DNA from 2 places in the Streptomyces sp. C11-1 genome. Region 1 is predicted to be linked to the other one. Evidence: riboswitches for the same ligand, from Rfam matches in the RefSeq annotation. Region 1 holds a riboswitch; the other holds the start of a gene.
The links. A riboswitch is a leader RNA that binds a small molecule or an ion and turns the genes downstream of it on or off. The one in region 1 is predicted to bind cobalamin.

Region 1 (15,495 bases):
CTGGTCGTACCAGTATTCTTCGTAGGCACTCGTGAGCTGGGCGTCGCTCCGGGTCTGGCTGTACGCGGTGTCGTCCACGTTGAGGGTGACTGTGTCGTCGGCGGTCCATCTGGCCTCGCCCTTACCCACGTTGAGCACCTCCATGCTGACCACGCAGAACTGCTTCCCGTCCTCGGGCGTCGGGGGTGCTGTCGGTGCGCTCGGGGAGTCGTGTGCCAGGACCTTCGGGTCCAGCGGTTCGCCGCAGGTGACGTCCTCGACGGTGATCTCGAACTCGTCGGGCCGTGCCTCGTTGGTGGAGTCGATGGTCAGCTTGAACGGCTCGCCGATGCTGGACGTACCGAGGATCTCCGCGCCCGGCGGGGCGCCGGCGTCCGGGCTGCTGGTCGCCGCCGCCGGTACGGCGCTGCCGGGGCTCGACCCCGTACCGATGGAGGCTGCCCCGCAGGCCGGGAGCGCGAGGAGCGCGAGGGCGGCGCCGAGGGCCGCGAAGGTACTGCCACGAGAGCTCATCGAACGGTCCTTTCGGCGGTGCGCCGGACCTCTCCATGGTCGTCCGGTCCGCCGGGGACCGCTCGTCGGCGGACCGGACGCGTACGAAAGGGGCCCCGGGTACGCGAGAAGGCCCCCGGCCGGTGTGAAACCGGACCAGGGGCCCCGGAGCGCGGTGGCGGCCGGGATCAGGGGGGTGGCACCGGGGAGTCGCCTTCCGGGGCTGTGCGGTGGGAGTCGGCCGGGCCGGTCGTACGGGCGGTGTCCGCGGCGTCGGGCGACAGGTGGCGGGTGGCCGGGGAGGAGCCGTGGGCCTCGGCCCGGATGCGCTGCTTCATCGTGGGCGGCAGGGCCCGGTCACGCGGAAGGGTCCATCGCACCGAGGGAGCGAGTGGAGTTGCCGCGGTGGCACCCGTGTGCTCGTGGGTCGTGGCGCTCGGCTGCGCGGCGGCGTTCGTGGCGTTCGTGGCGTTCGCGGTGCTTGCCGCGGCGGTGGCGAGGCCCAGCGACGCCAGGAGGGCGAAGAAGGCGGTGACGAAGGCGGTCCAGATGTTCTTGGGCTGGAAGGTGCTCATGGCCCCTCGCTTTCGGACGGTCCGGTTGCTGACTTCTCCGATCATGTGGATCCGGGCCGAGTTTTCGGGGAGCGACGCCCGCACTGCGCCGATCTTCGGATTAACACCACTCGTATGGTGCAACCGGGTTGGACAGGTCCTCGTGCGCGGTCTGAAAGGGGTCCGGGAGGTCGTCCGGGATGCCTGGAACGGGCTGCTTTTGGGTTCCGGGGAGGTCACCGATCGGTATCGGCCGGTGTGTATAGTCGGCGGCAGAAGGCCCCTATTCCAAGGAAAGACGAGGTCGCGCGGTGAAGAAGCTTCTCCTGGTCGCACTGGCCGCCATCGGCGGGCTCCTCGTGTACCGCCAGATCCAGGCGGATCGCGCCGAGCAGGATCTGTGGACGGAGGCGACCGACTCCGTGCCCGCAGGTTCGGGTGTGTGAGACGGCACAGTCTGTTACGGGCCCCGGTCGCTGAAGCGGCCGGGGCTTCGTGCTGTCCGGGGCCGGTCGTGCCGCTGAGGCCCGCGCCCTTGGGTTCGCCGAAGCGAATTATTGGGTTGCTTGGGCAAAGGGGGTGGGGTGCGTGAGGGACAATCCGGCTGCGGCCGGAGACAGCGGCGGTGCGGGCGCGGCAGGATGGACCGGCATCGCGGCCGCGCGGCCGAGGGGCGCCGGTGGGTGAGGACGATGAGGGGAAGCGCGTGAACAGGCAGCGCAACAGGGGGCGGGTGGTGGCCGCGGCACTCGCGGCGATGTGCGCGGTGGCGGTGCTCCCGGGCCAGGCGCACGCTGCCGGTCCCGGGAAGTACGCGTTCGACCCCGCCGCGAAGAACGTGCAGGGCGCGGAGACCAACGTCGAGGCGTCCACGCTGGACGAGGGCGTCCCGTACCGCAGCACGATCGAGCCCGGCCAGAAGCTCTACTACCGGGTCACGCTGGACGACGTCTCCACCGCCTATGTCTCGGCGGTCGCGGTGCCGGGCGACAGCGGCGCGGTCGCCTACGGCGACGGCATCACCATCAGCCTCCGGGACCTCGACGACTCCCGGTGCAGCTCGGAGCGGGCGAACTTCGGCTCGGGCGGGTACGCGCGCCCCATCACCGCGTACGCCTACCGGACGCCCAAGGAGGGCGGCACCACCTGCCAGGAGGGCGGGCAGTACGACGTCCTCGTCGAGCGCGAGAGCAAGGAGACGTCCAGCCCGGCGGCCTGGGACCTGGAGCTGCGCTTCCTTCAGGAGCCGCGCCTCAAGAGCGGTGCCTCCATGCCCACCGCAGCCCCGTCGGGCTTCCCCTCGGCGACGCCCGAACCACTCGCCGGGCAGCCGCAGGAACGGTCCGGCGGGGCGGGCTACTCCGAGGCCACCGGCCTGGAGACCGGCCAGTGGAAGGACTCCGTCGCCCCGGGGGAGACCCGCTTCTACCGGGTGCCGGTGGACTGGGGCCAGCAGATCCACACCACCGCCCGGCTCGCCAACAGCCCGAACGGCAAGACGGACTTCGTGGGCAACGCGCTCACCCTGTCGCTCGACAACCCGGCCCAGGGCCATGTCGCCGACACCTCCCTCTCCTATTCCGGAAGGCCCGCCTCCACGTCGCTGAGGCCGCTGCCACCGGTGTCCTACCGCAACCGGTTCGCCTCCTCGACGCAGGTCAACACCATGCGCTTCGCGGGCTGGTACTACCTGTCGGTGAGCCTGAGCCCGAAGCTGAAGGAGAGCTACGGCAGCGAGCCGATTCGGCTGGAGCTGGCGGTCCAGGTGAAGAACAAGGCCGAGGAGTCCCCGTACGAGGGGGATGCCGGGGTCTTCGGCGTCACCGAGCGGGACAAGGACACCGCCCGGAAGGGCCAGAACCAGCAGCAGGCAGCGGAGAGCGGCACGATGCAGGTGGTCGCGGCGGCCGGCATCGGTACGGGCGCCGTGCTGGTGCTCGGTCTCGGCGTCTGGACGCTGCTGGCCCGTCGCCGTGCGGCCGGGGCTCCCGTGGCGGCCGGGCACCAACCGCCGCCGCAGCAGGGCTGGTAGCCGCAGCTCGGGCCGATGGCGGCCGGGTAGGGCCTCAGACCTGGGTCAGGGCCCAGATGCCGACCGCGAAGCAGATCAGCGCCACCACCAGCACCGGGACCGCGACCTTCGGGGGCGGTCCCGGACGCGTTGCCCGTACGGGAGCGTGGGGTGCGGCGTGCTGCACCGGGGGGCTCGGGACGTGTGGGCCCGGCTGAGCGCCCGGCTGAGGCTGCTGGGGCGGCAGCTGGGCGGTGTAGGCGCGGGTGGCCCCGGGGCCGTGCGGGACGCCGGCGGTCGCCGCCTGCGAGGGGTCCTGCGCGCCGACGGCGTACGGGGGCGGCGCGGGCGCCGGGACCGGCTCGGACGGCTGCTGCTGCTGGAACGCGGCCTGGGGCTGGTCCTGTTGCCGGGGCGGCGGGGCCAGGTGGAAGCTGCCCGTCTCCGACATCGACACGGGCGGGGCGGTGTGCGGCGGCTGGGGGGAGGGCTGTGCGGCGGGCTGTGAACCGGTCTGCTGTGCAGAACCGCCCGCCGCGGCGGGCGGTTCTGCCGTGGGCTGCCCTGCGGGCGGTTCTGCGGCGGGTGGTCCGGCGGGTGGTTCTCCGGCGGGCGGTCCAGCGGGTGAACCGGCGGGCCGCCCTGCCGTGGGCGCGGTCGCCGGGCCGTCGGGGCCGAATCCCGTCGGCAACGGGCCGATCTGGTCGAACACCTCCACCGGCTCGTCGTCCGGGCCCGCTTCGGGCAGCATCTCGACCGCCGCGGTCAGCGCCTTGCGGGCGCCCGTCGCGGTCCGGAAGCGGGCGTGCGGGTCGGGCTGGAGCAGACCGGCGAGCACCTGCCACAGCGGTTCGGGGATGCCCTCGGGGGCGCCCGGGGTGCCATGGGCGGTGAAGCGCTCGACCAGTGCCTGCGAGTCCGGCTTCTGTCCCTGGAGGAGGTAGAGCGCGACCAGGCCGACCGCGAAGAGATCCGCCGGGAAATCGGGCTCGGCGCCCATCATCTGCTCAGGGGCGAAGTAACCCGGCGTCCCGACCACGTAATTGGTCTCGGTCAGCCGGGGCTCGCCCTTGCGCATCGAGATGCCGAAGTCGGAGAGCCGCAGATGCGGGCGGCCCGTTCCGGTCGCCTCCATCAGGATGTTGGCGGGCTTGATGTCGCGGTGGATGACGCCCTCCGCGTGCACCGTGGACAGCCCGGACAGCAGCTGGTCCAGGAGGAGGCAGACGAAGCGGGGCGGCAGCGGGCCGTAGTCGCCGATGACGTGGGCGAGCGAACCGCCGCTCACCAGGTCCATGGTGAACAGGACCTTGTCGTCGTCGGCGGCCCAGCTGGCCGGGGCGAGCACATGGGGGTGCTCGATGCGCAGCGCCTGTTCGCGGACGAAGCGCAGCAGCGTGTGCGCGTCGCTCTGCTGGAGCACCTTGGCCGCCACGTACCTGCGGCGGCGGTGGTCCCAGGCCCGCCAGACGGCGCCGACCCCACCACGTCCGATCGGATCGATCAGCTCGTACCGACCAGCGAAGACCTCACCCATTGCGCTGCGCCCGCTCCCCGTCCCTGTTGCGGTACCAGGGCGCTGCGCTGTGCGCGGGCCCTGGCTCCGTCGTCGTTCGTCGCTACGTCGTCGCTACGTCGTGCTCCGGAGCTGCTAGCTCTGGTGCCCTTCGTAGTGTGCGACCGCGTCCGCGGTGCGCCCCGCGCCGTACACCCTGAGGAACTCTGCCAGCTCCGGGTGGGTCGGGGCGAGGGCGTCCGCGGCATCGATGATGTCGCCGGCCGCCGCGACGGACCTCAGCAGGGACTGGATCTCGCGCACCACGCGGCGGACGGTGGGAGCGCCGCCGGTGGAGCTGGTCTGGCCGGTGCCGGTGAGGACCGATCCGCCCTGCGACTTCTTGATCTCCTCCATCCGGTCGGTCGCCTCGCCCGCACTGACGCTGCCGTCGGCCACCTGGCTCGCCAGCTCCTGAAGGGCCTGGACGCGCTGGACCACGGCGGGGTTTCCGATCTTGGCCCGCTGGCCGCTCATCAGCTGGGAGAGCATCGGAGCGGACAGCCCGAGAACCGCGGCCAGCCGGGCCTGATTCAGGCCGAGATCATCGATCAGCCGACGGAAGAGCGCCCCCAAAGGCTCTCCGTACCAACTGCGTTGAAGGTCTCTGGCTCTTGCCGTTGCCTCTTGCTGCGCTGTGTCCATGGCGTCTCCCCTTCGCTGCGGCTTCGCTGCTGCGAACCTCGTCGAGCATCTTACGGAGAGTGGTCGTTCATCGGGAGTCCCTATCCTTTTGGAGGAATGCGGGGGGTACCCGGTACTCTGGTCTGCGACGGTAGCCCTGGCGCGGATGTGCTGGGCGTTGCCCTCGTTCGTTGTGGCCCGGGGCCTTAGCTCAGTTGGTAGAGCGCTGCCTTTGCAAGGCAGATGTCAGGAGTTCGAATCTCCTAGGCTCCACTTTTAGAAATCCCCCTTGACCTGCGGAAACGTGGGTCAGGGGGGATTTTTGTGTGCTGACATGTCAGCACGGGCGGGAGTGGCTCGGCGGTGTCCGGGGGTTGAGGGAAGCGGTGTAACGCTGGATTTCTCCGGCGGTGCGGTCGCAGCCGATCAGGACCGGCCGCGGGCCCAGGGGGTGGAGTTCGGCGGTGTGGTGGCGGGTGGTGCCGGAGCGGGGGTCGTGGGCCGTGAGGCGGTAGTGGGCGTCGGCGGTCGGGTGGAGGCTCAGGTGGTGGGCGGGCCAGTCCCATCCGTACGTACGGAAGAGCTCGCGTTCGAGGACCTGCTCGCCGGGGTGGGGAAGACAGGCCCAGCCTCGGTAGAGGTCCATCAGATCGGCGGGGTCGCCGGTGCGGTTGACCAGTTGGTCCATGCGGGCCTGGGTGAGGTTGCCCCAGACGCGGCCTTCCGGGAAATCGACCAGGGTGGGGGCGAAGCGGTGGCCGCCGAAGCTGCTGATGCGCCACACCCGTACCGTCCCCGTGCTGCCGTGGGTCCGGCGGAGCTGCTGGAAGAACGGGTAGCCGAGCGTGCCGCAGCAGGCGTCGACCGAGGCGTGGGTGCAGACGACCAGGTCACGGTGCGGGGTCGGGTCGCGGTACTGGGCGAAGGGAGTGAGGGCGGCAGGGTCGTCGGTGAAGAGACCGTCGATCAGGGCCGGGGCCCGGTCGGTGGGGATGTGGTGTTCCGTACGGGCCAGGGGAGCGGCCGGGCCCGGGGCGCGGTCGAAGCGGATGATCCGGATCAGGCCGGGGGTGGAGTACTCCGGGTCGGGTGCGGCGGCGAACGTCTTCATGGTCAGGCCGCGTTCCCCGGTGCGGCGGGTGGCGGTGCGCAGTGCGGCACGCAGGGGGGCGGGGACCCGGTCGGTCTCCCACACCGGGGTGCCCATCCCCGGTGGCCAGGGCAGGGGGAGTTCGAGCATGAGGAACCGGTCGAAGGGGCGGGCGGTGCCGATCGGGTCCTCCGCGGCGGTGCGGGCGACGAGGGAGCAGGACTGCCGGGCCGGGATCGTACGCGCCGGTTCCGGGCGGTCCGGTACGCGGCCGGCCATCGCGTCGAGCAGGTTTCGGCGGGCCCGGTCCGCCTCGGAGTCGAGCTCTTCGAGGGTGCCGAGCCTGGTGACGCTCTCCACGGCGCTCGGGCCGGTGAAGCCGTGTGCGCGCAGGGTCCGGTAGAGCTCGGTGAAGTCCACGATGCCGTCGCCGGGGGTGATCGCGGGCGGCATGCCCCCGGTGGTGGTGGCTCGGTAACGGCCGCGGACCGGGTGGTCACGGACGCCGACCGCGGCGATGTACGGGGCGAGTTCGGCCAGTCCCCGAGCGGGCGGCTCGCCGCCGTAGTGCACCAGGTTGCCCGCGTCCCAGCAGGCCCGGAAGGCGTCGTGGCCGACGCGTTCGACGACGGACAAGGTGTCGGCCGCGGTACGGGTCAGCCCGCCGTGCGGCTTGACGGCGATGGTCACCCCATGGGCGGCGGCGTACGGGGCGGCGGCTGCCATGAGCCGTAGATAGCGGGCGCCGTGGGTGAGTTCGGGACACCCCATGTCGACCAGGGTCGGCACCTCCAGCCTGGCGCAGTGGTCGATCTGACGGCGCAGCGCGCCCAGCGCCCGGTCGTCGCCACGGTCCAGGTCGGCGGCGTGGCTGAGAACCAGCAGCCGCAGCCCGTGGTCGCGGATGAGCGCGCCGATCTCCTCGGCCCCTGCGGCCGGGGTGTCGGGGGTGATCACCTCGGTGACCCCGTGCACCGGGAGGGCGACCGCGTTGAAACCGGCCGTACGGATGCCGTGCAGCGCACGCTGAAGCGGGAACTGCGCCCAGGGGCGCACCGTGCAGGCGATGGCGGGCAGGGATGTCATGGACGGCACCTCTCCGGCCGGTGGGCGGTGGTCATGAGGGCAGCTCCTGGTCGTAACGGGTGACGATCACTCGGCGGGGCGCGCCACCGAATTCCTCGTCGAGGACGAGGGTGTGTGCGCGGACGCCGTACAGGGCCCCGACGGTGCTGTCGGTGAGCAGTCCCGCGGCCGGGCCGACCCGTACATCGGTGCCGCCGAACATGAGCATCGCGGTGTCGGCGATCTCCACCGCGTGGTCGGGGTGATGGGTGGTCAGCACGATGGTGCGGCCCTCGTCGGCGAGGCCGCGCAGCAGATGCAGCACTCTGCCCTGGTTGCGCAGATCCAGCGCGGCCGCGGGCTCGTCGAGGACGAGTACCGGGCCCTGGCCGACGATCGCCCGTGCGATCAGCACCAGTTGGCGCTCTCCCCCGCTCAGCGTCGGGTAGTCGCGGTCGGCCAGATGGGTGAGCCCGACTCGCTCCAGGGCTCCATGGGCGAGTTCGTGGTCCCGGCGGCCAGGGGTGGCCAGCGGACGCAGGTGGCGTGCGCGGCCCATCAGCACCATGTCCAGGACGGTGTAGGCGAAGGTGGTGTGGTGGCTCTGCGGGACGAAGCCGACCGCGCCGTCGGCCCGTATCCGTCCTTCGGTGGGTGTGGTGAGGCCGGCGACACAGCGCAGGAGGGTGGTCTTGCCGCGGCCGTTCGGTCCGAGGACGGTGAGGATCTCGCCGGGGGCGAGCCGGTGGGAGACGTCGCGGAAGAGCCACCGTCCGGATTCGTTTCCGGATTCGTTTCCGGGTTCCTTTCCGGGGTCGTGGGAGAAGCCGAGGCCGTCGAACTCAAGCATCGGACCACATCCGTCGGCGGCTGCGGTGCAGCAGGAGGAGGAAGACCGGCGCCCCGATCAGCGCGGTGAGGACGCCCAGCGGGATCTCGGCCACGCCCAGGTTGCGGGTCACGGTGTCGATGACGGTGAGGTACGCCGCACCCAGGCCGAGGCTCACCGGGATGAGTACCCGGTGGTCGGGGCCGACCCACAGCCGGGCCAGATGCGGCACCACCAGCCCCACCCAGCCGATGACGCCGCTCACCGCGACCGCTCCGGCGACGACCGCGGCCACCGCGGTGAGCAGCATCCAGCGCAGCTGCCCCGGGCGCAGTCCGAGGATCTTGGCGTCCTCGTCCCCGAGGGAGAGAACGTTGATCCGCCAGCGCAGTGCGTAGATCAGCGCCCCACCGAGCAGGACCGGCACCGCGGCCACGGCGACCTTGCCGTAGGTGGCCGTGGCCAGACTGCCCAGCAGCCAGAACACGATGGACTGGAGCTCGCCGTAGGGGTCGGCGAGATACGTGAGCAGGGAGACCAGCGCCGAGAAGAACGCTCCGACGACGATGCCGGCGAGCACGATCGTCAGCGGTGGCGCGGGTCCGCGAACCCGGCTGGTGGCGAACACCGCCACCAGCGCGAGCAGCCCGAAGCCGAACGAGCCGAGAACCAGCGCGGCCGACCCCAGGCCGAGCACGATCGCGAGCGCCCCGCCGAAGGACGCTCCGGAGGAGACACCGAGGATCTGCGGGCTGACGATCGGGTTGCCGAAGACTGCCTGGAGCGCCGCACCGCAGACCGCGAGCCCCGCGCCGACCAGCATGGCCAGCAGTACCCGCGGCAGCCGCACGTGGAGCACGGCGGCCTCCTCGGTGTCCGACCAGGTCCGTTCGACCGGGAGTATCCGCCCGAGCAGGATCCGTACGACGTCGTCGAAGCCGACCGTGTAGCGGCCGACGCCGAGGGCGATGACGCCGATGAGCAGCACGGCGACCGGCAGCCCGATCAGCGCTGAACGCTGCCGTCGGCGCCCGATGGCCGGCACGGCAGCGGGGCCGGTGCCGCGCCCCTCTGTCCGCTCAGCGGCCGAAGTCGTCATAGTCCCGGGAGCCGGAGTTGGCCGACAGCTTGAGGATGGTGTCCAGCTGGCTGTCGGTGGGCTCGGCGCCGTAGAGGAAGGCGTACTCACGGACGACCTCGGCCCGCAGTCCCGCGCCCCCGGTGCCGTGGACCAGACCGGCGAGCCACTGCCACATCAGCGGTGACTCCTGGCTGGGCGGATCCCACCGGTATCCGCCCAGCGGCACCTTGTAGATACGACGCCCCCGCACAGCCCGCAGGCTTGCCAGCGCGGGGTCGTCGTACATGTCCTGTGGTGTGGCCGGGCCGAAGTTGCCGAGCAGGATGATGTCGGGGTCCCACCTCAGCAGCTGTTCGACATCGATGGTGGCCTGTTCGGCCTTGATCTCGGCGGCGGGATTGCGGCCACCGACGAGCTCGGTGACGAAGTGGTTGTACGAGTCGCCCCCTCCGACCTGCAGACCGTCGGCGGCTCCGCGCAGATAGAGCACGGACGGCGGGGGGCCCGCTCGGCCGGGAATCTCCGTGCGCAGCTTCTTCAGCCGCCGGCGCATGCCGTCGGCGATACGGTCGGCCCGGTCCTGCTTGCCGAGCAGCCGGCCGTACATGGCGATGGCGCCCTCCAGGTCCGCCTGGGTGCCATAGGTGAGCTGAGCGACCTTCAGACCCGCTTTGCGCAGCGGGTCGACGATGCCCGGGCCCCGGTCTCCCCACTGGATCACCACATCAGGTCGCCGTGCGAGGACGCTCTCCACATTGGGTGCGAACTCGGCACCGGCCACATCGGTGGGCACCTTGAGCAGCTCCGGATGCGCCTCGCCCAGGAAGCTGCCCTTGATCGCGGTGAGTGACGCGGCGTTCATACCGGCCAGCACATCCGGCCCCCCGTTCACCGCGACCACCATGGACGCGGCGGGCAGCGGGATCGTCACCACCCGGCGTGCCGGTCCCGGCAGTTCGAGATTCTTACCGGTCAGATCGGTGACGGTCAGCCCCTTGCCGGACTTCTCCTGCCCGGTACGTCCGCAGGCGGTCCCCAGGAGGGGCAGGGCGGCCGCGGCGAGCGCGCCTCCCAGCAACCGGCGACGCGAAACGTCCAGGCTCGGCCGGGGGCCAGGGGGTGTCCTCCGGGAAAACACGGCAGGCATCCGGGTTCCTCTCGCGTCCGGGGTACAGGCCGCCAGGGGACCGGCACCCGGGACGGCGGCGCACGTCGGCTTCGGCCCACCGGGCCGCACCCGCCGCATGCCGAGCACCCGAACGAACCTGCCGCACATACCGTTGCGGCAGGCCGCTTGCACGCCTCCTGGGGTCCACGCCCCGTGGATGGTGTCCGCGACAGGTCAGTGTCCTGACTCCCGGATCGTCGCTCACCCCGACCTTCCAGCCTTCCGGCCGTGGTCGTGCGTGGGGTCCGCTCCCCGGTCACAGTGGCGGGACCGTGCCGGATTCCCACCGGCTTCCTGGTTCCCGTCGCGAGCGTAGATGACCCACAGTAGCCAACCCGTCCGCACGGCGAAAGAGGGCCAGGTCGGCGCACTGGCGCAGGGGCGGACAGTCATGCCGGGCCCGGGACCTGAGGGTCCGTTGCGGGACCATGGCTCTGTCCAAGGCCAGGACCAGGAAGGAGACTGTCGATCCCGCCCTCCGGCTCCATGCCGACCACATCGTCCGCGCCGACCCCGAGCCGCCTCAGGTGGTGGGCCAGGCGTTTGGCCTGAGCCGCTCCTGCGGGCGGCAAGGGTGGAATCTCCGCCGCAGGCGAAGAAGTCGTCGTTGCGCGCGGACTCGGAGAGGCCGAGAACACAGACGAACATACCCGAGAGTCGTGCCTCTATTTGTTTTCCTGAGATGATGCGCGCAGGCTCGTCTGCTCCGACTGCAAAAGAGAGAGTCCATCGGTGCTGCGGACTTTGCCTGTCCGGAGCGGTACGGCTCGATTCCGTACTTCGCAGCGGATGAAACGAGCGGAGTCGGTGGCTCACCTACCTGCATGACGGCAACGCGAGCACCCGGCATATCGGGCAATAGTGGTGCAAACTGGATCGCTATTCCTTCAGGTTCGGCGGTCTCCACCGAAAATCACGCGTTCCCCCCTGGGTGCCTCCGATATATTTACTGACCATGGACCCATTGAGTGAGAAAGTCATCCGGAATTCCTTTGTGAACTGCACCAAGGGGGAGGCGTCCCGGCTGCGCCTGCCGCTCGGTTTCGGCGAACTTACCTGGGAAGACCTGGACTTCCTCGGCTGGGTCGACCCTGGCGCGCTGCTGCGGTCGCACATCGTCATGCCGGGACACGGCGGGCCGCGCGCCATCACCCTGCGTGTTTCCAGCGCCGCCCGGAAGGGCGTGATGAAGTCCAGCATGTGTCAGATATGCCTGACCCCGCATTCGTCGTCCGGTGTCAACCTCTTTGTCGCGCCGCTGGCCGGCCCATCCGGACGGCAGGGCAATACCGTGGGCATCTATATGTGCGCGGACCTGGCCTGTTCCTTGTACATGCGCGGGAAGCGGCAGCCCAAACTGCGTTTCAGTCAGTACGAGGAATCGCTCACCCTGGACGAGCGCATCGCGCGAGCGATGGACAACCTCAACAAATTCGCGGACAAGGTGGCGGGGATCGCCTGAGAGACAGGCCGGACCGAATACGTCGGACGCCCCTGCCTCGTGTTGTTTCCGGGGGCGGGGCGGGCCGCGCCGAAGTCCTGCGTCCACCCGTCGGGCACCCGCGAGTACGTCGAACGGGTCTCGCACATGCGCGCGGAGGTCCGCACCCTCGCCGACCAGTTCATCCGACCGGACGATCGCCAAGCGCATGGGCATGTCCGTGCGCGCCCGCCGCCGCAACGTCGCTGAGATCATGGAGCGTCCCGGTGCCGAGAGCCGCTTCCAGGCGGGCTGCCCGCTGCGCACCGGACGGACATCTTCACCATCCCCGAATCCCCGCAGGGCGGAGCACCAGGCACACTTCATCCGTAAACAGTCGAGCCACCAAAGGACTCAGGCATGATCACGCTGAAGAAGGAAGACGGCCCGGCGGATCTGGGCGGGGTGACCCACCTGTCCATCGGGGTGTCCTGGGACCCGACCGTCGGGAGCAGCGGCGGGCTGATGGGGAAGATCCGGCAGAAGGCCGGGACGGACCTCGACCTGATCGCCATCGCGATGCAGGGCGAGGACCCCGTACGGCTGGCCGGTCTGGACTCCCTGGACCCGCTGGGCAACGGCTCGCTCGTGCACAGCGGTGACAACCAGACCGGGCACGGGGACGGCGACGACGAGACGGTGACCGTCGAGTTCGCACGGGTGCCGTCGAACATCACGGCCATCGTGTTCGTCGCCGCCGCGTACAAGAAGCGCAGCGCCTTCAAGAACGCGCGCAACATCAGCTTCAAGGTGTACGACGCGACGGGCGGCAGCACGCAGCAGGTCGCCGACATCTGGCCGAGCCTGCTCACCCAGGACAACGGCTGCGCGGTGGCCAAGGCGATCCGGGACGGCGCGGGCTGGAAGCTCCAGGTGATCAACGAGACCGGGAAGATCAAGCAGGGGGACGAGCAGGCCCTGATGCGCTTCGCCGTGAGCAAGTAGAGAGGGCGCGAGCAACCAGGACGACGCACGAACGCGGCTGCGGAACCACCGGGGTGGTTCCGCAGCCGCGTTCGTGCTCTCCCCGGGCCTTCGCCGTCAGGGCCGGTCGTCCGGGCCGGGGTTGTCCCCGTTGCCCGCCTCGGCCTCGGCCTGCTTGGCGCGGACCTCCGGGTCGAGGTCCGACCGGTCGCTGCCGTCGACCGAGCTGAGCGGCGAACGCTCGTCGCCGACCTCGGTGGGGGCGGGCGGCTCGACCAGCCAGTCCGGGTTGGCCTGCTTGTCCCACCAGCGCCAGGCGGCGTAGGCGCCGCCCGCGAGGACCCCCAGCACCAGGAAGCCCTTCGCGGCCCGGCCCGCCTTGGCCCGCCGCTGGTGCTTCCTGGCCAGCTTCTGGATCTCCTTGGCCGTCACCTGCGTCCGCAGCGCCGCCAGGGCCGCCGCGCTGCGGGCGGAGGCCTGCTCGGCCATGGGCTGGGCCACGGCGCGGGCGTGCTCGACGCGCGGCGCCGTGTAATCGGCGGCGCTCCGTGCGGCCTTCCTGGTCGAGGCCGCCGCACGCTGCGCGGCCTCGTCGACCCGGGGCGGCACATGGCTCCGGGCCTGTTCGATGCGCGGTGCGAGATGCGAGTCGTACTGGACACGGGCCTGTTCGGCCGCCTTGGTCACCTTGGGTGCGAGTCGCACGCGGGTCTCGTGCGCGTAATGGGTCGCCTGCTCCTTGGCCGTGCCGGCGTAGGGCGCCACCACTTCCGCGGCGTGCCGCGCGCTGCACTTCGCCGAGTCGGTTGCGGCGCGCACGCTGTCGATGCGGGTCACGGGATCCTCCTCCTTGGTGGCGGGTAGGTACTCCGCCTGTCCGCCCAGTTCGAAATCATGCCTGCCGCGGCCATGACCGGCATGCGGGACGGGCATCCGGGTCATGATCGCCGTTTGGGGTCATAACGGTGTATCCGAAGTGTGCCGACGACAATGCCACGGTTCGCTCCTGAACGCGCCGTTTCGCCCGGCATCCGGCCGTACGTTTCCCGGTCCGTGGGAGGATCGGCGGACGTCGGCGGAGGATGCGGACGTCAGCGAAGGATGAGGGAAGGCGGATCGTGGCCGAGCAGCTTTACGCCACTCTGAAGACCAATCAGGGCGATATCGAGATCCGGCTCCTGCCGAACCACGCCCCCAAGACCGTCAGGAACTTCGTCGAGCTGGCCACCGGGCAGCGTGAGTGGGTCAACCCCGAGACCGGCGAGACCACCACGGACCGGCTGTACGACGGTACGGTCTTCCACCGCGTCATCAGCGGTTTCATGATCCAGGGTGGAGACCCCCTGGGGAACGGCACGGGCGGTCCGGGCTACCAGTTCGCCGACGAGTTCCACCCCGAGCTGGGCTTCACCCAGCCGTATCTGCTGGCCATGGCCAACGCGGGGCCGGGGACGAACGGCTCGCAGTTCTTCCTGACGGTGTCACCCACCGCCTGGCTGACAGGCAAGCACACCATCTTCGGCGAGGTGGCCGACGATGCGGGCCGCCGGGTCGTCGACGCCATCGCGGCCACCCCGACCAACCCGCGCACCGACCGTCCCCTGAAGGACGTGGTGATCGAGTCGGTGGTCGTCGAGACCCGCTGACGCCCGCCGACCGCTCCGCGGCACGCCGCTGACACCGGCCGGGAACCAACCGCCCCGCCCGTCCGTACATGTTCATAGCGGGCCGGCGGGGCGGTCGCGTCCGCGCCGCCGGAAGCACGAGGACCCGAGAGGCAGGCCAGGAGCGATGGACCAGCAGCCGCCGCCAGACCGTGACGCCTCGGCGGGCGGCGTGCCGACGCCGACCTGCTATCGGCACCCGGGCCGCGAGACGGGGATCAGCTGTACGCGCTGTGAGCGGCCGATCTGCACCGAGTGCATGGTCAGCGCCTCGGTCGGCTTTCAGTGTCCCGACTGCGTACGCCAGGGTTCCGGCACCGGCCACCACCCGGCGGCGAGCCGTCCGCGCACCCTGGCGGGCGGGACGGTGGCCGCCGATCCGCGGCTGGTCACCAAGATCCTGCTCGGCATCAATCTGGCGGTCTTCGTCCTGGTCGCCGCAGCCGGTCCCACCCTGCTCAACGATCTGACGCTGCTCGGGCGGGCCTGGGACCCCACTCCGCCGCCGGGGTCCATCGAGGGCGTCGCCGAGGGCCAGTGGTATCGCCTGGTGACCTCGATGTTCCTGCACCAGGAGGTGTGGCACATCGGGTTCAACATGCTGGGGCTGTGGTGGCTCGGCGGACAGCTGGAGGCCGCGCTCGGCCGGTCCCGCTATCTCGCGCTCTATCTGCTGTCCGGCCTCGCGGGCAGCGCGCTGACCTATCTGATCGCCGCGCCGAACCAGGGGTCGCTCGGCGCCTCCGGCGCGGTCTACGGCCTGTTCGGCGCCACCGCGGTCCTGATGCGCCGGATGAACTACGACATGCGCCCGGTGCTGGTGCTGCTCGCGCTGAACCTGGTCTTCACCTTCACCTGGGGCGGTATCGCCTGGGAGGCGCACGTCGGCGGTCTGGTGGCGGGCGTCGCCATCGCTCTCGGCATGGTGCACGCCCCGCGCGAGCACCGCACGCTGGTG
Region 2 (15,495 bases), 1.5 Mb from region 1:
CCACTGGATGGTGGAGGCGCTGAACGGCTCGATGAGCAGGGCGTACACGTCGCCGCGGTGTGCGGCGACGACCCTGCGGACGGAGTCGAGGTCCCCGTAGCGGAAGGTGTCCACGCCGGGGATGGTGGGGAAGGCGAACTGGGCCTGGCCGGTCAGGCCGCCCGAGCCGAGCAGCTTGCCGTGGAAGGCGCGGTCGGCGCGCAGGACCGTGTTCCGCTTGCCGTTGTGGTACTTGTACGCGAGCTTCACCGCTCCCTCGACCGCCTCGGCTCCCGAGTTCGGCAGGAAGGCCATGTTCAGGTCGCCGGGCAGGACCTCGGCCAGGTTGTGGCCGAGGGCCGCGAGGTAGGGCGAGAAGTAGGTCTTGTGCACCTCCATGCGCCGGTCGCGGGCGAAGCGTTCGCGGGCGGCGAGGATGCGCGGATGGTTGTGGCCGTGGTTGAGGACGCCCACGCCGCCGGTCAGGTCGAGTATTCGCCTGCCGTCGTCGAGGGTGAGATAGGCGCCCTCGGCGCTCCGGACGAGCTCGCGGCCGAAGCCGAACGAGGTCATCAGGGACACCTGGCTCTTGTTCACGTAGCGGCGGTAGAGGTCGTGGACCTCGTCGACCTGGAGCTTCTCGACGTCGTCAAGGGTGTACACGGGCTTCTTCTCCCATCGGGGCGGTGGGGGGGATCGGGGGGACGAGGGGGGCGGGGAAGGCCAGGGCGTCGGGGGCCCGCCCGGCGCGGCGGACGCGGGGGGTACCGGGGGCACGGGGCCCTGCGGCTGCCGGGACGGCCCCGGCGGCGGACCCGGCGACACCGGCAGCGGTACGGGCGGCACGGGCGGCTTTGGCGTCCCTGGCTCGCGACCAGGCCAGGACCACCGCCGAGCTGGCGAGTTCGGCGACCACGCACACCAGCCGGCTGGCGATCGCCGCGGTGGCGGCCAGGCCGCCGGGAAGGACGGTGGAGAGGGCGGCGGTGAGGGTGAGCTCGCGCACGCCCCAGCCGTCGGGCACGATCAGCGCCAGGCTGCTGATCACGGTGGCCAGGGCGAAGCCTCCGACGGCCGCGCCGAGTCCGGCGAGGGGCGGCGCTCCGACCGCCAGGAGCAGGAACCACAGGTGGAGTCCGGAGGCGGTCCAGGAGGCGATCGCGAGCAGCACGGCCTTGCGGACGGCACCGTCCGGCGGTGGTACGACGGGCCGCTTCACCAGCCGGGCCGCGGCCACGACCGGCCGGGTGATCAGGGAGGGCCGTACGACCCCGGCGAGGAAGAAGAGCGCCGGCGGACACAGCCACATCCAGTGGCCGGGCAGTGCGGCGGGCGCCGCGACCAGCCCGACCGCCGCTCCGGTGAGCAGGGTCAGCGCCAGGCTCAGGACGTAGGCGGAGGTCATCTGGGCGCCGGGCACACCGGCCTCTCGGCCGTGCGCCACATGGGTGATGACACCCCACACTCTGCCGGGCACGTACTTGCTCAGCTGGCCGAGGAAGTAGATCTTCGCCGCGCGAAGGCCGCGGATGGGATGGTCGCCGGGGATGAGGGCCCGCCAGGCGTGCACGGCGAGGACCAGTCCGCCGATGTTGGCGACGACCGAGGCGACGATCAGGGGAACGGCGTCGGCGTGGGCGAACGCCTCGACCGCCTTGGGTCCTTCGCCCCGGACGAGGAAGAACACGCCGACCAGCGCGGCCACCACGACGACCGGGGTGAGGAGCCTGCGCAGCCACACGGTCATCGCGCCGCCGCCTGCTCGGAGCTCCGCCGGCCGCCGGTGGCGGTCCGGCCGGCCGTGAGGGCGCGGACGGCGCCACTCGCGGCACCGGCCAGCAGCGCGGCGTGGTTGGCGAGGTGGACGCCGGTGAAGAAGGGGACGAAGGAGGCTCCTCGCCGCCGGGCCGCGAAGCGCAGCAGCCCGAGGTTGGCCAGGCAGAAGGCGAGCAGCCCGGCGACGGGGAGGGCCGACAGGACCGGTACGGCCGGAGCCGGCCACGACAGGAGGAGAGCCAAGGGCGGCAGCGGCACGGAGCCGAGGCACAGGGCCGCGGCGAGGACCGACGCCGGGCTGTTGGCCGTCAGGTTGCTCCGGCCCCCGCGGCGGGCCGAGAGCAGGGCGGGCACGAGGAGCAGGGCCCTGCGGTACGTCTCCGAGAGGAGGGGACCGAACCGGTGCTCCTCGTCGTGGCGGGCCATCACCCTCTCGGTGAGCACGATGCGGTAGTGCGGGGCGAGCCGGTCGCTGAACTCCAGGTCCTCCGAGTCGCGCAGCCGCTCGTCGAAGCCTCCGAGCACCTCGAAGACCTCGCGGGGGACGGCCGCCTGGGCGAAGAAGGCGGTCTCCACCACTCCGGCGCCCCGGGCGCGCCACCAGTACGCGTGCAGCACCTTGTACCACTCGACGGGCCCGTCGTCGAAGAGCGGCTCGGGCGCGATGACGCCGTGCACACAGCCGCAGGAGGGATCGTCGCGCAGGATCTCCAGGGCGTTGGCCACCGAGTCCGGGGTGAGCGCCTCGTCGGAGTCGAGGAAGAAGAGGACGTCGCCGGTGGCGGCGGCGATTCCCGCGTTCCGGGCCGCGGAGACTCCGCGGTTGCCCCCGCCTCCGATGAGGACGCACGGATGGTTCCGGGCGATCTCGGCGGTGCCGTCGGTGCTGCCGTCGTCGACGACGATGACCTCGTGGACGGGGTGGGTCTGCGCATGGACGGATCTCAGACAGGCGTCGAGGGTGCGTGAGGAGTTGTAGGCCGGTATGACGACCGACACGGTTCGCGTCATGGGAAGAGGACATCGGGCCCTCGTATTGACGGCATATCGATCGCGTATCGCGTCTTCTCGCAGTCTGAGACGGCTAACAAGCCTTGGAAAAAAGGAAGTTGAGAGCTGTTAGCGTTCCGGGGCGTGAGTCCTCGAACCCTCCCCGGCGCCCGTGACGAGACCGTCGGGAGCGCCTCTGCGAACGTCTCGCCGCCCCCCGTTCCGCGTCCGGTTCCAGCCACTCGCGGTAGACGGCGTGCCACCGGTCTCCTCATCGGCGCCACCGCCGCGTGGACGCTCTTCCTCGGCCTCGGACAGGCGCTGAGCGGCCGGTGGTGGCTGTGGCTGCTGCCGGACCTCGCTCCCCCGCCGGCCTTCGTCGCGGTGCCCGCCCTGCTGATCGCCCTGTCCGGCGCCGTGGCCACCCGGCGCGCCCGCCGGTGGCTGCTCCCCGTCCTCGCGGTGCTGCTCGCGGCGGGGGTGGGGAGGGCGGGGCTCCACTGGGGGGCGCTGGTACCCGGCGGGGGCCCGGGCCCCGCCCCGGCGGGCGCGCTCAAGGTCTTCTCGTGGAACACGCTCTACTGGGACACGACCGACGATCCGGCAGCGTTCCACCGCCATCTGCGGTCCAAGGACGCCGACGTCTACCTGCTCCAGGAGCACCTGACCCGGGAGGACGGCAGACATACGGAGATCGACCGGCTCGACCGGCTGCGCGCCGAGTTCCCCGGCTACCACCTCGTGGCGCGCGGGGAGCTGGTCACCCTCTCGCGGTACCCGGTCGTCGCCGCGCCCGAAGTGGGGCCGGGCCGCCCGCCGGGCCCGTCGTCGTCCTGGCGGGAACGGTTCGAGTGGCACAAGGTGCTGCGCACCGACGTGGACGTCGCCGGCACGGTGCTGTCGTTCTACAACGTGCACATCCCGGTACAGCTGGACATCGAGCGAAGCTGGCTGAGTCCCGGCTTCTACCGGGTGGTCCGCGACACCGACGCCGTCCGGAAGGAGCACTACGCGGCGCTGCTCCGCGACGCGCGTGCGAACCCCCATCCGCTGCTCATCTCGGGCGACTTCAACACGACCCCGGCCATGGGTGATCTGGACGGGCTACGGGGGGAGTTCCGCGACGCGCTGCCCGCCGGCTCGTCCTTCCTTCCCGGCACATGGGGCAGCGAGGGGCTGCCGCTGTGGCGGCTGGACTGGACGTTCACCGACGAACGGCTGCGCGTGCACCGCTACGCGCTGGTCTCCGCGTCCGGCCTCTCCGACCACAGGGGCCAGGAGATGCTGGTCTCCCCGGCCGACTGAACCGGGGGCGGGCGGGGAGGGTCACGGAGGGCGGACCCGCACCCTCCGTGACCCTCCCCCGGCCACGGGCCCGGCCCGCCGTCCGTGCCCGCGCCCGTGGCTCCCTCAGGCGCCCGCCTCGTCCAGTCGGCGCCGCTGCTCCGGGTCGAGGGTGAGGTCGAGCGCCCCCATGGCCTCCTCCACCTGCTCGACCCGGCTCGCCCCGACGACGGGCAGTACGGACGGTTCGCCGTCGAGGAGCCAGGCCAGCACCACCTGATTGACGCTCGCGCCGAGCTCTCCGGCGACCTCGCGCAGCGCCGCGAGCCTCGGGGCGGTGCCGGGGTGGTCGTACGCGGCGGGTATCCCCACCTCGGGGCGGGTGTAGCCGCCGGAGAGCAGCGCGCTGTACGCCCACAGCGTGAGGTCGCCCCCGTTTCGCGCGAAGTCGAGGATCTCCCGGGTGACATGGACGTGTCCCGACGAGGGGAGGGCCTTGTCGAAGCGGGGCTGGAGGTAGGAGTGTCGGTACTGGAGGTGGGTGTAGCGCGGGCGCTCTCCGGCGAGGGCGCGGGCGCGCTCGACGCGCCAGACGGCGTGGTTGCTGACGCCGAGTTCGGCGGCCTTCCCCTCGTCGACGAGGTCGGCCAGGGCCGCGACGGTCTCGCCGAGCGGGACCGTGCGGTCCTCCAGGTGGGCCCAGAAGACGTCGACCCGGTCGACGCCGAGCCGGCGCAGGCTGCCCTCCAGGGCGCTCCTGACCGCCTTCTCGGAGAGCCCCTCGACGTCCGGGGAGCCGGGGGCGGCGGGCCTGCCGCCGCACTTGGTGGAGAGGACCAGGCCGTCGCGGCCGCCGCGCGCGGCGAGCCAGCGGCCGACGGTCTCCTCGCTCTCGTCCCCGGTGCCCCCTTCGGCCCAGTACGCGTAGTTGTTGGCGGTGTCGATCACGGTGCCGCCCAGTTCGGTGAAGCGGTCGAGCACGGCGAACGAGGTGGCCTCGTCGACGGTCGTACCGAACGGCAGGGCGCCGAGTATGAGGGTGCGCTGCGGGATCGCCATGGATACAGTCCTTCTCGGAGGCACTTGGACTAGACCATCTTGGATCATTCGCGCGTGCGGCGCAGGCGTTTGACCGGTCAACCCCTGTCCGACGCAGGGGATTTCAAGCTGCCCCACAGGAGGTTCAATTGGTCTAGACCTACAATCGGCGGCGGCCTGCCAACACGGCCGGCCGCACGTCGGCACGGACAGTCAACGGCACGATGGGGTTCACCAGGGGGAGATCGCCTTGCTGGAGGCGCTGGGAATAGCACAGTCCGCCGAGATCGTCTATCGGCTCATGCTCGAACGGCCCGATTACGGGGTGGCGGACATGGCCCGCCGACTCGGCTGGACCGAGCAACGGGTCCGCGAGGAACTGGGCCGGCTCACAGAGGCGCGACTCATCTCCATGGAGGACGATTCCGGGGAGATCCTGCCGTTCGATCCCGAAGTCGGGTTCTCCTTCCTCCTCTCGCGCGCCGAGGGCGAACTGAGCCGCCGTCGCCGCCAGGTCGAACGCGCCGAGCGGGCGGTGGCCGACATCCTCGCCGCGCGCCCCGACCGCTCCGCCCGCCACGACGTGGTGCACCGGGTGGTGGGCCTGGAGACCGTCCGCCGGCGCCTGGAGGACCTCGCCGCGAACGCCCGCACCGAATGCCTCTCCCTGCTCCCGGGCGGGGCGCAGCTGCCCGACACGATGGACGCGAGCCAGCCGCTCGACCAACTCTGCCTGGAACGCGGGGTGCGGATACGCTCGATCTACCAGGACAGCTTTCGCAACGACCCCCCGACCGTCGACTACGTCCGCTGGTACTGCGACCTCGGCGGCGAGGCGCGGACCGTGCCCGTGGTCCCCATGCTCATGGTGATCGTCGACCGTGAGGCCGCGCTCGTCCCGGTCGACCCGGAGGAGGGGCGCGCCGGCGCCCTCGAAGTCCGCAGCCCCGGCCTCGTGCACGCACTCGTGGTCCTCTTCGACCAGCTCTGGGACACGGGCACCCCCTTCGGCGAGGCACCGCGTCGCGACGAGCACGACCTCTCCCCGCGGGAGCGGGAGTTGCTCATGCTGCTCGGCATCGGCTGCACCGACGACCTCGCCGCCCGGCGGCTCGGGATCTCCCTGCGGACCGTACGCCGGATGAGCTCGGAGCTGCGGGACCGGCTCGGCGCGCGCAGCCGGTTCGAAGCGGGGGTGCGGGCCGTCAAGGAGGGGTGGCTCTGACCTGCGATGGTCGCCCCGTTGCCGTACCGATATGCGGACGGGGGGTTACGCACGGCGGTCACAGGATCTAGATTTCGCGCACGTTGAGCCAGTGATCGCGCGAGGGGACGGATCGTCATGCCGCAAACGCCCACACCAGCCCCGCCGGAACAGAGGCAGCGGACCTTGTCCCCGAAGTCCGTCGCCATCTGGGTCTCGGTCGCCCTGGTCGGCGGCATCGGATGGGCCGTCCTCGCACTCTCGCGGGGCGAGGAGGTCTCCGCCGCCTGGATGCTGGCGGCGGCCCTGGGCTCGTACGCCATCGCCTACCGCTTCTACTCCCGGTTCATCGCCAACCGGGTACTGCGGGCCGACAAGAACCGCGCGACCCCCGCCGAACGGCTCGACAACGGTGTCGACTTCCATCCCACCGACCGCCGGGTCCTCTTCGGCCACCACTTCGCCGCCATCGCGGGCGCCGGGCCGCTGGTCGGTCCCGTACTCGCGGCGCAGATGGGCTACTTGCCCGGCACGATCTGGCTCGTCGTCGGCGTCATCTTCGCCGGTGCCGTCCAGGACATGGTGACGCTCTTCTTCTCCACCCGCCGCAACGGCCGTTCGCTCGGCCAGATGGCGCGCGACGAGATCGGCCCGGTCGGCGGGATCGCCGCCCTGGTCGCGGTGTTCATCATCATGATCATCCTGCTCGCGGTTCTCGCGCTGGTCATCGTGAACGCGCTCGCCCACTCGCCCTGGGGCGTCTTCTCCATCGGCATGACGATCCCGATCGCGCTCTTCATGGGCGTCTATCTGCGGATCCTGCGCCCCGGCAAGGTCAGCGAGGTCTCGCTCATCGGCGTCGCGCTGCTGCTGCTCGCGATCGTCGCGGGCGGCTGGGTGGCCGAGTCGTCCTGGGCGGACTTCTTCACGCTGGAACCGGGCACGCTGGTCGTCTGGATGATCGTGTACGGGTTCCTCGCCTCCGTGCTGCCCGTGTGGCTGCTGCTGGCGCCGCGCGACTACCTCTCCACCTTCATGAAGGTCGGCACGATCGCCCTGCTGGCCCTCGGTGTGGTGATAGCGCTGCCCACCCTGAAGATGCCCGCGGTCACCGAGTTCGCGAGCAGCGGCTCGGGGCCCGTCTTCGCGGGCTCGATGTTCCCGTTCGTCTTCATCACCATCGCCTGCGGCGCGCTCTCCGGCTTCCACTCCCTGGTCTCCTCGGGCACCACCCCGAAGATGGTCCAGAAGGAGACCCAGATCCGGATGATCGGCTACGGCGCGATGCTGACCGAGTCGTTCGTGGCGATCATGGCGATGATCGCCGCCTGCATCATCGACCCCGGTCTGTACTTCGCCATCAACGCACCGGCCGGTGTGATCGGTGACAGCGTCCAGGCCGCCTCCGAGGCCGTGGCCGGCTTCGGCTTCTCCATCTCCCCCGAGGCGCTGGCCCAGGCGGCCAAGGACGTCGAGGAACAGAGTCTGCTGTCCCGGACCGGTGGCGCACCGACGTTCGCGCTCGGCATGGCGGAGATCTTCTCCGCGGTGATCGGCGGTACCGCCATGAAGGCGTTCTGGTACCACTTCGCCATCATGTTCGAAGCGTTGTTCATCCTCACCACCGTCGACGCGGGCACCCGCGTGGGGCGCTTCATGCTCCAGGACATGCTGGGCAACGTCTACAAGCCGTTCCGCGAGGTCAGCTGGAAGCCGGGCGTGTGGTTCGCCAGCGCCGTCGTCGTAGGCGGATGGGGCTACTTCCTCTGGGTCGGTGTGCACGACCCGCTGGGCGGCATCAACCAGCTCTTCCCGCTGTTCGGCATCGCCAATCAGCTGCTGGCCGCGGTCGCGCTGGCCGTCTGCACCACGCTGCTGGTGAAGTCCGGCCGACTGAAGTGGGCCTGGGTGACCGCGGTGCCCCTGGCCTGGGACGTGGCGGTCACGCTCACCGCGAGCTGGCAGAAGATCTTCTCCGAGGACGTGAAGATCGGGTTCTTCGCCCAGCGCGACAAGTACCAGGCGGGCATCGACGCCGGTGAGGTGCTGGCCCCCGCGAAGAACATGGAGGAGATGCGGACCGTCGTCACCAACTCCACGGTCGACGGGGTGCTGTGCGCGCTCTTCGCGGTCCTCATCATCGTGGTCCTCGTGGACGCCGGACGGGTCTGCTTCAACGCCATCCGCGACCCGGAGAGCGTCAAGCTCCACGAGGCGCCGTTCGTCCAGTCCAGGCTGGTCGCCCCGGCGTCGATCCTCGCGACCAAGGAGGAGAAGGCCGAGCTGGTCGCGGCGGGCGTCGGCCCCGAGGGCGGCATCCGCGTGGAGGACGGCGGTACGGACCTGCCGAAGGCCCGGACATGAGTGTGCGGGACGTCCGCCGGATCGCCGGCCGCATCCGCTGGTACGTGCGCGAGCTGACCGGCGAGTCGGCCTACGACCGTTACGTGGCGCACGCGCGGGCGCACGATCCGGACACACCGGTCATGACCCGCCGCGTCTTCGAGCACAGCCGCACCGACGCCCGCGAGGCGGACCCCCGCGAGGGCTTCCGCTGCTGCTGAGCGCCACCGGTCCCGCGGGGCCGCCGCACCCCGCCCAGGGGCGCGGCGGCCCCTTTTCGCGCCCTCGTACAGGCCCGTCCGCTCCGGGCCGAACCGGAGAAAAGTCGGGCGAAGAATCCACACCGCCTCGGAAAAGTTATGTCGGCCGACACAACATGTGGGGGCTACCTCATCAGGCGGCCCCCACATGTATGCTCGACCTCGCTGTCGTCGCAGGGGAATCCGGTGCGAATCCGGAACTGTCCCGCAACGGTGTGATCAGTGTGCTTTTGCACACCTGAAGTCCGAAGACCTGTCGACAGTGCGTCCGGATCGACCGAACCGGATGCCAGACGTCCGGGCCTCGCGGATAGGCCGGTGGACGCCGTCAGCAGTGCTGCCCTGACCCGGGCTTCGCGCTGCCCGGCTTCCCCGCCTGCTGCCGGCCCCCAGCCGAGCGAGGGAAAGCCCAGTGACCATCGCGCCCGCCGATCCGGTTTCAGCCACCGAATCCGCAGTGTCCACCACGTCCGGAGACGCCTCGAACGACGGACCCGGGACCGCCCTGCTGCGGACCCTGACCGACCTCACCGTCGATCTGCCCGACACCGACCCCGGACGGGTCGCCGCTGCCGCGTTGCGCGGGCGCAACGCCCGCTCCGACGAGGCCGAGCTGCGCTCGCTGGCCACCGAGGCCGCCGCGGGGCTGATCTCCGAGGACCCCGCGTACTCCAAGCTCGCCGCCCGGCTGCTGACCCGCACGATCGCCGACGAGGCCGCGAGCCAGGGCGCCACGTCCTTCTCCGCCTCGGTCGCCGTCGGCCACCGCGAGGGCCTGATCGCGGACCGCACGACCGCCTTCGTCGAGCTGCACGCGAAGGCGCTGGACGAGCTGGTCGAGCGGACGCTGTCCGAGGGCGCGGACGACCGTTTCGGCTACTTCGGTCTCCGTACGCTGCACAGCCGCTACCTGCTGCGCCACCCGCACACCCGCCAGGTCATCGAGACCCCGCAGCACTTCATGCTGCGCGTGGCCGCGGGCCTGGCCGAGGACGAGTCGGTGCGGGCGCTGGACGAGGTCGCCGCGCTCTACGGGCTGATGAGCAGGCTGGACTACCTCCCCTCCTCCCCCACGCTCTTCAACTCCGGTACCCGGCACCCGCAGATGTCCTCCTGCTATCTGCTGGACTCCCCCAAGGACGAGCTGGACTCGATCTACGACCGCTACCACCAGGTGGCGCGGCTCTCCAAGCACGCGGGCGGCATCGGTCTGTCCTACTCCCGCATCCGCGCCCGGGGTTCGCTGATCCGGGGCACCAACGGGCACTCCAACGGCATCGTGCCGTTCCTCAAGACGCTGGACGCCTCGGTGGCGGCGGTGAACCAGGGCGGTCGGCGCAAGGGCGCTGCGGCGGTCTACCTGGAGACCTGGCACGCGGACATCGAGGAGTTCCTCGAACTCCGCGACAACACGGGCGAGGACCAGCGGCGTACGCACAACCTGAACCTGGCGCACTGGATCCCGGACGAGTTCATGCGCCGCGTCGACGCCGACACCGAGTGGTCGCTCTTCTCCCCCGCCGACGTGCCCGAGCTGGTCGACCTGTGGGGCGACGAGTTCGACGCGGCCTACCGCGCGGCCGAGGCCAGGGGGCTGGCCCGCAAGACGATGCCCGCGCGTGAGCTGTACGGCCGGATGATGCGTACCCTCGCGCAGACCGGCCAGGGCTGGATGACGTTCAAGGACGCCTCCAACCGGACCGCGAACCAGACCGCCGAGCCGGGCCGGGTCGTCCACTCCTCGAACCTGTGCACCGAGATCCTTGAGGTCACCAACGACGGCGAGACGGCCGTCTGCAACCTGGGCTCGGTCAACCTCGGCGCCTTCGTGGCGAACGGCTCGATCGACTGGGACCGGCTGGATGCCACCGTGCGCACCGCCGTGACCTTCCTGGACCGGGTCGTCGACATCAACTTCTACCCGACCGAGCAGGCCGGGCGCTCCAACTCCCGCTGGCGGCCGGTCGGTCTGGGCGCCATGGGCCTCCAGGACGTCTTCTTCCAGCTGCGTCTGCCCTTCGACTCGCCCGAGGCCCGCGCGCTCTCCACGAAGATCTCCGAGCGGATCATGCTGGCGGCGTACGAGGCGTCCTGCGACCTGGCCGAGCGGTCGGGCCCGCTGCCCGCCTGGTCCGAGACGCGTGCCGCGCGCGGTGTGCTGCACCCCGACCACTACGACACCGAGCTGAACTGGCCGGAGCGCTGGGACGCCCTGCGCGCCCGGGTCGCGAAGACCGGTATGCGCAACTCGCTGCTGCTCGCCATCGCGCCGACCGCCACGATCGCCTCGATCGCCGGTGTGTACGAGTGCATCGAGCCGCAGGTCTCCAACCTGTTCAAGCGCGAGACGCTCAGCGGTGAGTTCCTCCAGGTCAACGCCTACCTGGTGGACGAGCTGAAGAAGCTCGGCGTGTGGGACGCCCGCACCCGTGAGGCGCTGCGCGAGGCGAGCGGCTCGGTGCAGGGCTTCGCCTGGATTCCCGAGGACGTGCGGGCCCTGTACCGCACCGCGTGGGAGATCCCGCAGCGCGGCCTGATCGACATGGCGGCGGCCCGTACGCCGTTCCTCGACCAGAGCCAGTCGCTCAACCTGTTCCTGGAGACGCCGACCATCGGCAAGCTCTCCTCGATGTACGCGTACGCCTGGAAGCAGGGGCTGAAGACGACGTACTACCTGCGTTCGCGCCCGGCGACCCGGATCGCCCGTGCCGCGTCCGGTCAGGCGTCGGCCGCCGCCCCCATTCCCGTACAGCAGGCGTCGGCTCCCGACGCGGACGCGATCGCCTGCTCCCTGGAAAACCCTGAGTCCTGCGAGGCCTGCCAGTAATGAGCACCGACGACAACAAGAACCTGCTCGACCCGGGATTCGAGCTGACCCTGCGTCCCATGCGCTACCCGGACTTCTACGAGCGCTACCGGGACGCGATCAAGAACACCTGGACCGTGGAGGAGGTCGACCTCCACTCGGACGTCTCCGACCTCGCCAAGCTGTCGCCGGGCGAGCAGCACATGATCGGCCGGCTGGTGGCGTTCTTCGCGACCGGTGACTCGATCGTCTCGAACAACCTCGTGCTGACGCTGTACAAGCACATCAACTCCCCCGAGGCGCGGCTGTACCTGTCGCGGCAGCTCTTCGAGGAGGCCGTGCACGTCCAGTTCTATCTGACGCTGCTGGACACCTATCTGCCCGACCCGGACGACCGGGCCGCCGCGTTCGACGCGGTCGAGGAGATCCCCTCGATCCGTGAGAAGGCGCAGTTCTGCTTCAAGTGGATGGACTCGGTCGAGAAGATCGACCGGCTGGAGACGAAGGCGGACCGCCGCCGCTTCCTGCTGAACCTGATCTGCTTCGCGGCCTGCATCGAGGGGCTGTTCTTCTACGGCGCGTTCGCGTACGTGTACTGGTTCCGCTCGCGGGGTCTGCTGCACGGTCTCGCCACCGGCACCAACTGGGTGTTCCGTGACGAGACGATGCACATGAACTTCGCGTTCGAGGTCGTGGACACCGTCCGCAAGGAGGAGCCGGACCTCTTCGACGACGAGCTCCAGCAGCAGGTCACCGACATGCTGAAGGAGGCCGTCGACGCGGAGCTCCAGTTCGGCCGCGACCTGTGCGGCGAGGGCCTGCCGGGCATGAACACCGAGTCGATGCGCGAGTACCTCCAGTGCGTCGCCGACCAGCGGCTCACCCGCCTCGGCTTCCCGACGGTGTACGGCTCGGAGAACCCGTTCTCCTTCATGGAGCTCCAGGGCGTCCAGGAGCTGACGAACTTCTTCGAGCGCCGCCCGTCCGCCTACCAGGTGGCCGTCGAGGGCTCGGTCGGGTTCGACGACGACTTCTAGCCGCCCGGGATCCGTCAGATCCTGGCCCAGCTTCTGAGGTAGGGGCGCCGCGCAGCCGTGACCGGTTGCGCGGCGCCTTCCGTTTCCGGGGGCCCGGCCGTCCGCGCCATCCGTTCCGCCTCCCGCAGTTCGCGGTCGATCCGGCGCTCGCGGGCGAGGCCGACGACGGCCGGAGCCGCGACAAGGGCGAAAAGTGACGCTACGACCAGGTAGTTCAGGAATGTGTTCATGCCTCTACTCTGGTCCACCCGGGCAGAAATCATCAGTGGCAGCACTGCCATGGAACATCCAATTACTGCCACACTGAGTCCATGCTGACCAATGTCGCCGCCCTGCTCCTGGACGAGGTCCACCCCTTCGAACTCGGCGTGCTGTGCGAGGTGTTCGGCCTCGACCGCAGCGACGAGGGCCTGCCGGTGCACGATTTCGCGGTGGTCTCCGCCGAGGGCCCCGTCCTGCGCACCCACGCGGGCTTCACCATCAGCACGCCCCACGGCCTGGACCGGCTGGAGGAGGCCGACCTCATCGCCGTGCCGGCGGGCAGCCACTTCATGGAGCGGGAGTATCCCGAGGAGGTGCTTGCCGCGCTGCGCCGGGCCGTGGAGCGCGGCTCCCGGGTGCTGAGCGTCTGCTCGGGGGCGTACGTCCTCGGCGCGGCCGGGCTGCTGGACGGCCGCCGCTGCACCACTCACTGGCGGCACGCGGCGGAGCTGGCCCGGCGCTTCCCGAAGGCGATCGTGGAGCCGGACGTGCTGTACGTGGACGAGGGCCCGGTGGTCACCTCGGCCGGGACCGCCGCCGGGATCGACGCCTGCCTGCATCTGGTCCGCCAGGCGTACGGGCAGGAGGCGGCCAACACCATCGCCCGGCGGATGGTGGTGCCCCCGCACCGGGACGGCGGCCAGGCGCAGTACATCAACCGCCCGCTGCCCCGGAACGCGTGCGACACCGTCGGCGCCACCCTGGCGTGGATGGAGCACCATCTCGACCAGGAGCTGACCGTGGAGCAGCTGGCGGCGCAGGCGCACATGTCGCCGCGCACCTTCGCCCGGCGGTTCCAGCAGGAGACCGGGACCACCCCGTACCGCTGGCTGCTGCGGCAGCGGGTGCTGCTGGCCCAGCACCTGCTGGAGACCTCCGACCTGACGATCGACACGATCGCGGGACAGACGGGCTTCGGCACGGCGGCGACCCTGCGACACCAGTTCGTACGGTCGCTGGGGACCACGCCGAACGCCTACCGCCGCGCCTTCCGGGGCCCGTCGGCCGCGGCCGTGCCCGACGTCGCCTGAGCGCCGCCGGGCCGGGCACCGGGAGGAGTGTGGGTCAGATGCCGCACTGGGACGCCGACCAGAAGCGGTTGGGCCCCTGGTTGACGTGCACGTGGTCACCGTGGCCGGCGTAGCCCGGGCCGAGGATTCCCCTGAAGCCGTGGTAGCGGGCCTGCCTGGCCAGCGTGCACAGGGAGTGCGGCGAGGCGCCGAGGTCGACCGCGTCGCCGTACAGGTGGCGGCTGTTGGAGGCTCCGCCGACGGCCGCGTTGCAGGAGACGGAACGGAAGCCGCTGGTGACGCGGATGGGCTGGTCGCCCAGCGCGTGGCGCAGCGCCTCCAGCTTCCACATGCTGCTCAGCGCGTTGGCCCTGGCCGTGCCCGCCGAGACCTTCCCGCCGGCCCAGGTGCTGTTGCACTTGTTCAGCTCGGGGTAGGTGAAGTGGATCGGGGTGCAGTCGTTGTCCTGGAGCGCGTAGATCTTGGCCTGGGTGGCCGGGCCCGCGATCCCGTCGGCGGCCAGGCCGTAGGCCGCCTGGAACCGCTTGACGGCGGCGGTGGTGGCCGGACCGTAGACGCCGTCGATGGCGAGCACTGAGTTGTAGCCGGGCCAGCCCGCCACCCGGATCTGGAGCTGGGTGACGTCGTTGCCGGTGGCTCCGGACGAGAGCGTACGGGTCCAGGTGTAGCAGCCGTCGGCCTGCGCGGGGCCGGCGGTCAGCACCGCCCCACCCAACGCGAATGTGATGGTCATGACAAGTCCGAGCAGAACGCGTGCGGTACGTCTCAGCACAGGGGGTCTCCCTCTGAACGTCACGGGCGGTGTCCAGGTGAGCCTGGCCCAGGAGTCGACGCGCGTCAACTACCCCTGAGCAAACGGCAGTTATCCGCCCGGTGGTATCCGGAAAGCCAAGGGGCCCGGCGCCCGGGAACGGCGTCGGGCCCCTGCGGCGCGGCCTCAGCCGTTGGGGACGGTCTCGTAGCGCGGCGTGCCCTCTTCCATCTGCCGCAGCGCGTCCTTGCGGTCCCGCTTGGAGAGCCGGTCGATGTACAGGTAGCCGTAGAGGTGGTCCGTCTCGTGCTGGAGGCAGCGCGCGAAGTAGCCGGTGCCTCTGACCCGGATCGGGTTGCCCTTCGCGTCCTGTCCACGCACCACCGCATAGTCGGGGCGGGCGAGGGACGCGTACGCGGTCGGGACCGAGAGGCAGCCCTCGTTGGAGTCGTCCAGCACCCGCCGCTCGGGGGCGAGCTCCTCCAGGACCGGGTTGCAGACGACACCGGTGTGCCGCTTCCCGTCGTCGTCCGGGCAGTCGTAGACGAAGACCTTGAGGTCCACACCGATCTGGTTGGCCGCGAGGCCCACGCCCTCGGCCGTCTTCTGGCTGGCGAACATGTCGTCGATCAGCTGCGCCAGCTCGTCACCGAACTCCGTGACGTCCTTGCACTCCTTGTGCAGCACCGGGTTGCCCACGACCGTGATCGGACGGGAGGTGCCGCGCTCGCGGTA

Region 2: it holds a riboswitch for cobalamin, as region 1 does, so the genes downstream of both, RI138_RS23130 (ribonucleoside-diphosphate reductase subunit alpha) here and RI138_RS16230 (ABC transporter substrate-binding protein) in region 1, are expected to answer to the same signal.

The regions. Positions count from the first base shown of each region.
Region 1 is NZ_CP134500.1:3,672,226-3,687,720, forward strand. It holds gene RI138_RS16180 (hypothetical protein) at 1-513, opposite strand, end outside; gene RI138_RS16185 (DUF6344 domain-containing protein) at 681-1,067, opposite strand; gene RI138_RS16190 (DLW-39 family protein) at 1,358-1,492, shown strand; gene RI138_RS16195 (hypothetical protein) at 1,753-3,078, shown strand; gene RI138_RS16200 (serine/threonine-protein kinase) at 3,113-4,594, opposite strand; gene RI138_RS16205 (helix-turn-helix domain-containing protein) at 4,709-5,257, opposite strand; tRNA gene RI138_RS16210 (tRNA-Ala) at 5,437-5,509, shown strand; gene RI138_RS16215 (TIM barrel protein) at 5,574-7,412, opposite strand; gene RI138_RS16220 (ABC transporter ATP-binding protein) at 7,444-8,241, opposite strand; gene RI138_RS16225 (FecCD family ABC transporter permease) at 8,234-9,319, opposite strand; gene RI138_RS16230 (ABC transporter substrate-binding protein) at 9,300-10,379, opposite strand; cobalamin riboswitch at 10,625-10,809, opposite strand; gene RI138_RS16235 (FBP domain-containing protein) at 11,425-11,931, shown strand; gene RI138_RS16240 (TerD family protein) at 12,310-12,894, shown strand; gene RI138_RS16245 (DUF5324 family protein) at 12,991-13,710, opposite strand; gene RI138_RS16250 (peptidylprolyl isomerase) at 13,992-14,519, shown strand; gene RI138_RS16255 (rhomboid family intramembrane serine protease) at 14,665-15,495, shown strand, end outside.
Region 2 is NZ_CP134500.1:5,180,489-5,195,983, reverse strand. It holds gene RI138_RS23170 (aspartate aminotransferase family protein) at 1-642, opposite strand, end outside; gene RI138_RS23165 (lysylphosphatidylglycerol synthase domain-containing protein) at 629-1,726, opposite strand; gene RI138_RS23160 (glycosyltransferase family 2 protein) at 1,723-2,766, opposite strand; gene RI138_RS23155 (endonuclease/exonuclease/phosphatase family protein) at 2,890-4,050, shown strand; gene RI138_RS23150 (aldo/keto reductase) at 4,156-5,088, opposite strand; gene RI138_RS23145 (helix-turn-helix transcriptional regulator) at 5,318-6,292, shown strand; gene RI138_RS23140 (carbon starvation CstA family protein) at 6,410-8,635, shown strand; gene RI138_RS23135 (YbdD/YjiX family protein) at 8,632-8,835, shown strand; cobalamin riboswitch at 9,027-9,149, shown strand; gene RI138_RS23130 (ribonucleoside-diphosphate reductase subunit alpha) at 9,287-11,701, shown strand; gene RI138_RS23125 (ribonucleotide-diphosphate reductase subunit beta) at 11,701-12,717, shown strand; gene RI138_RS23120 (hypothetical protein) at 12,732-12,947, opposite strand; gene RI138_RS23115 (GlxA family transcriptional regulator) at 13,029-14,009, shown strand; gene RI138_RS23110 (D-Ala-D-Ala carboxypeptidase family metallohydrolase) at 14,044-14,781, opposite strand; gene def (peptide deformylase) at 14,947-15,495, opposite strand, start outside.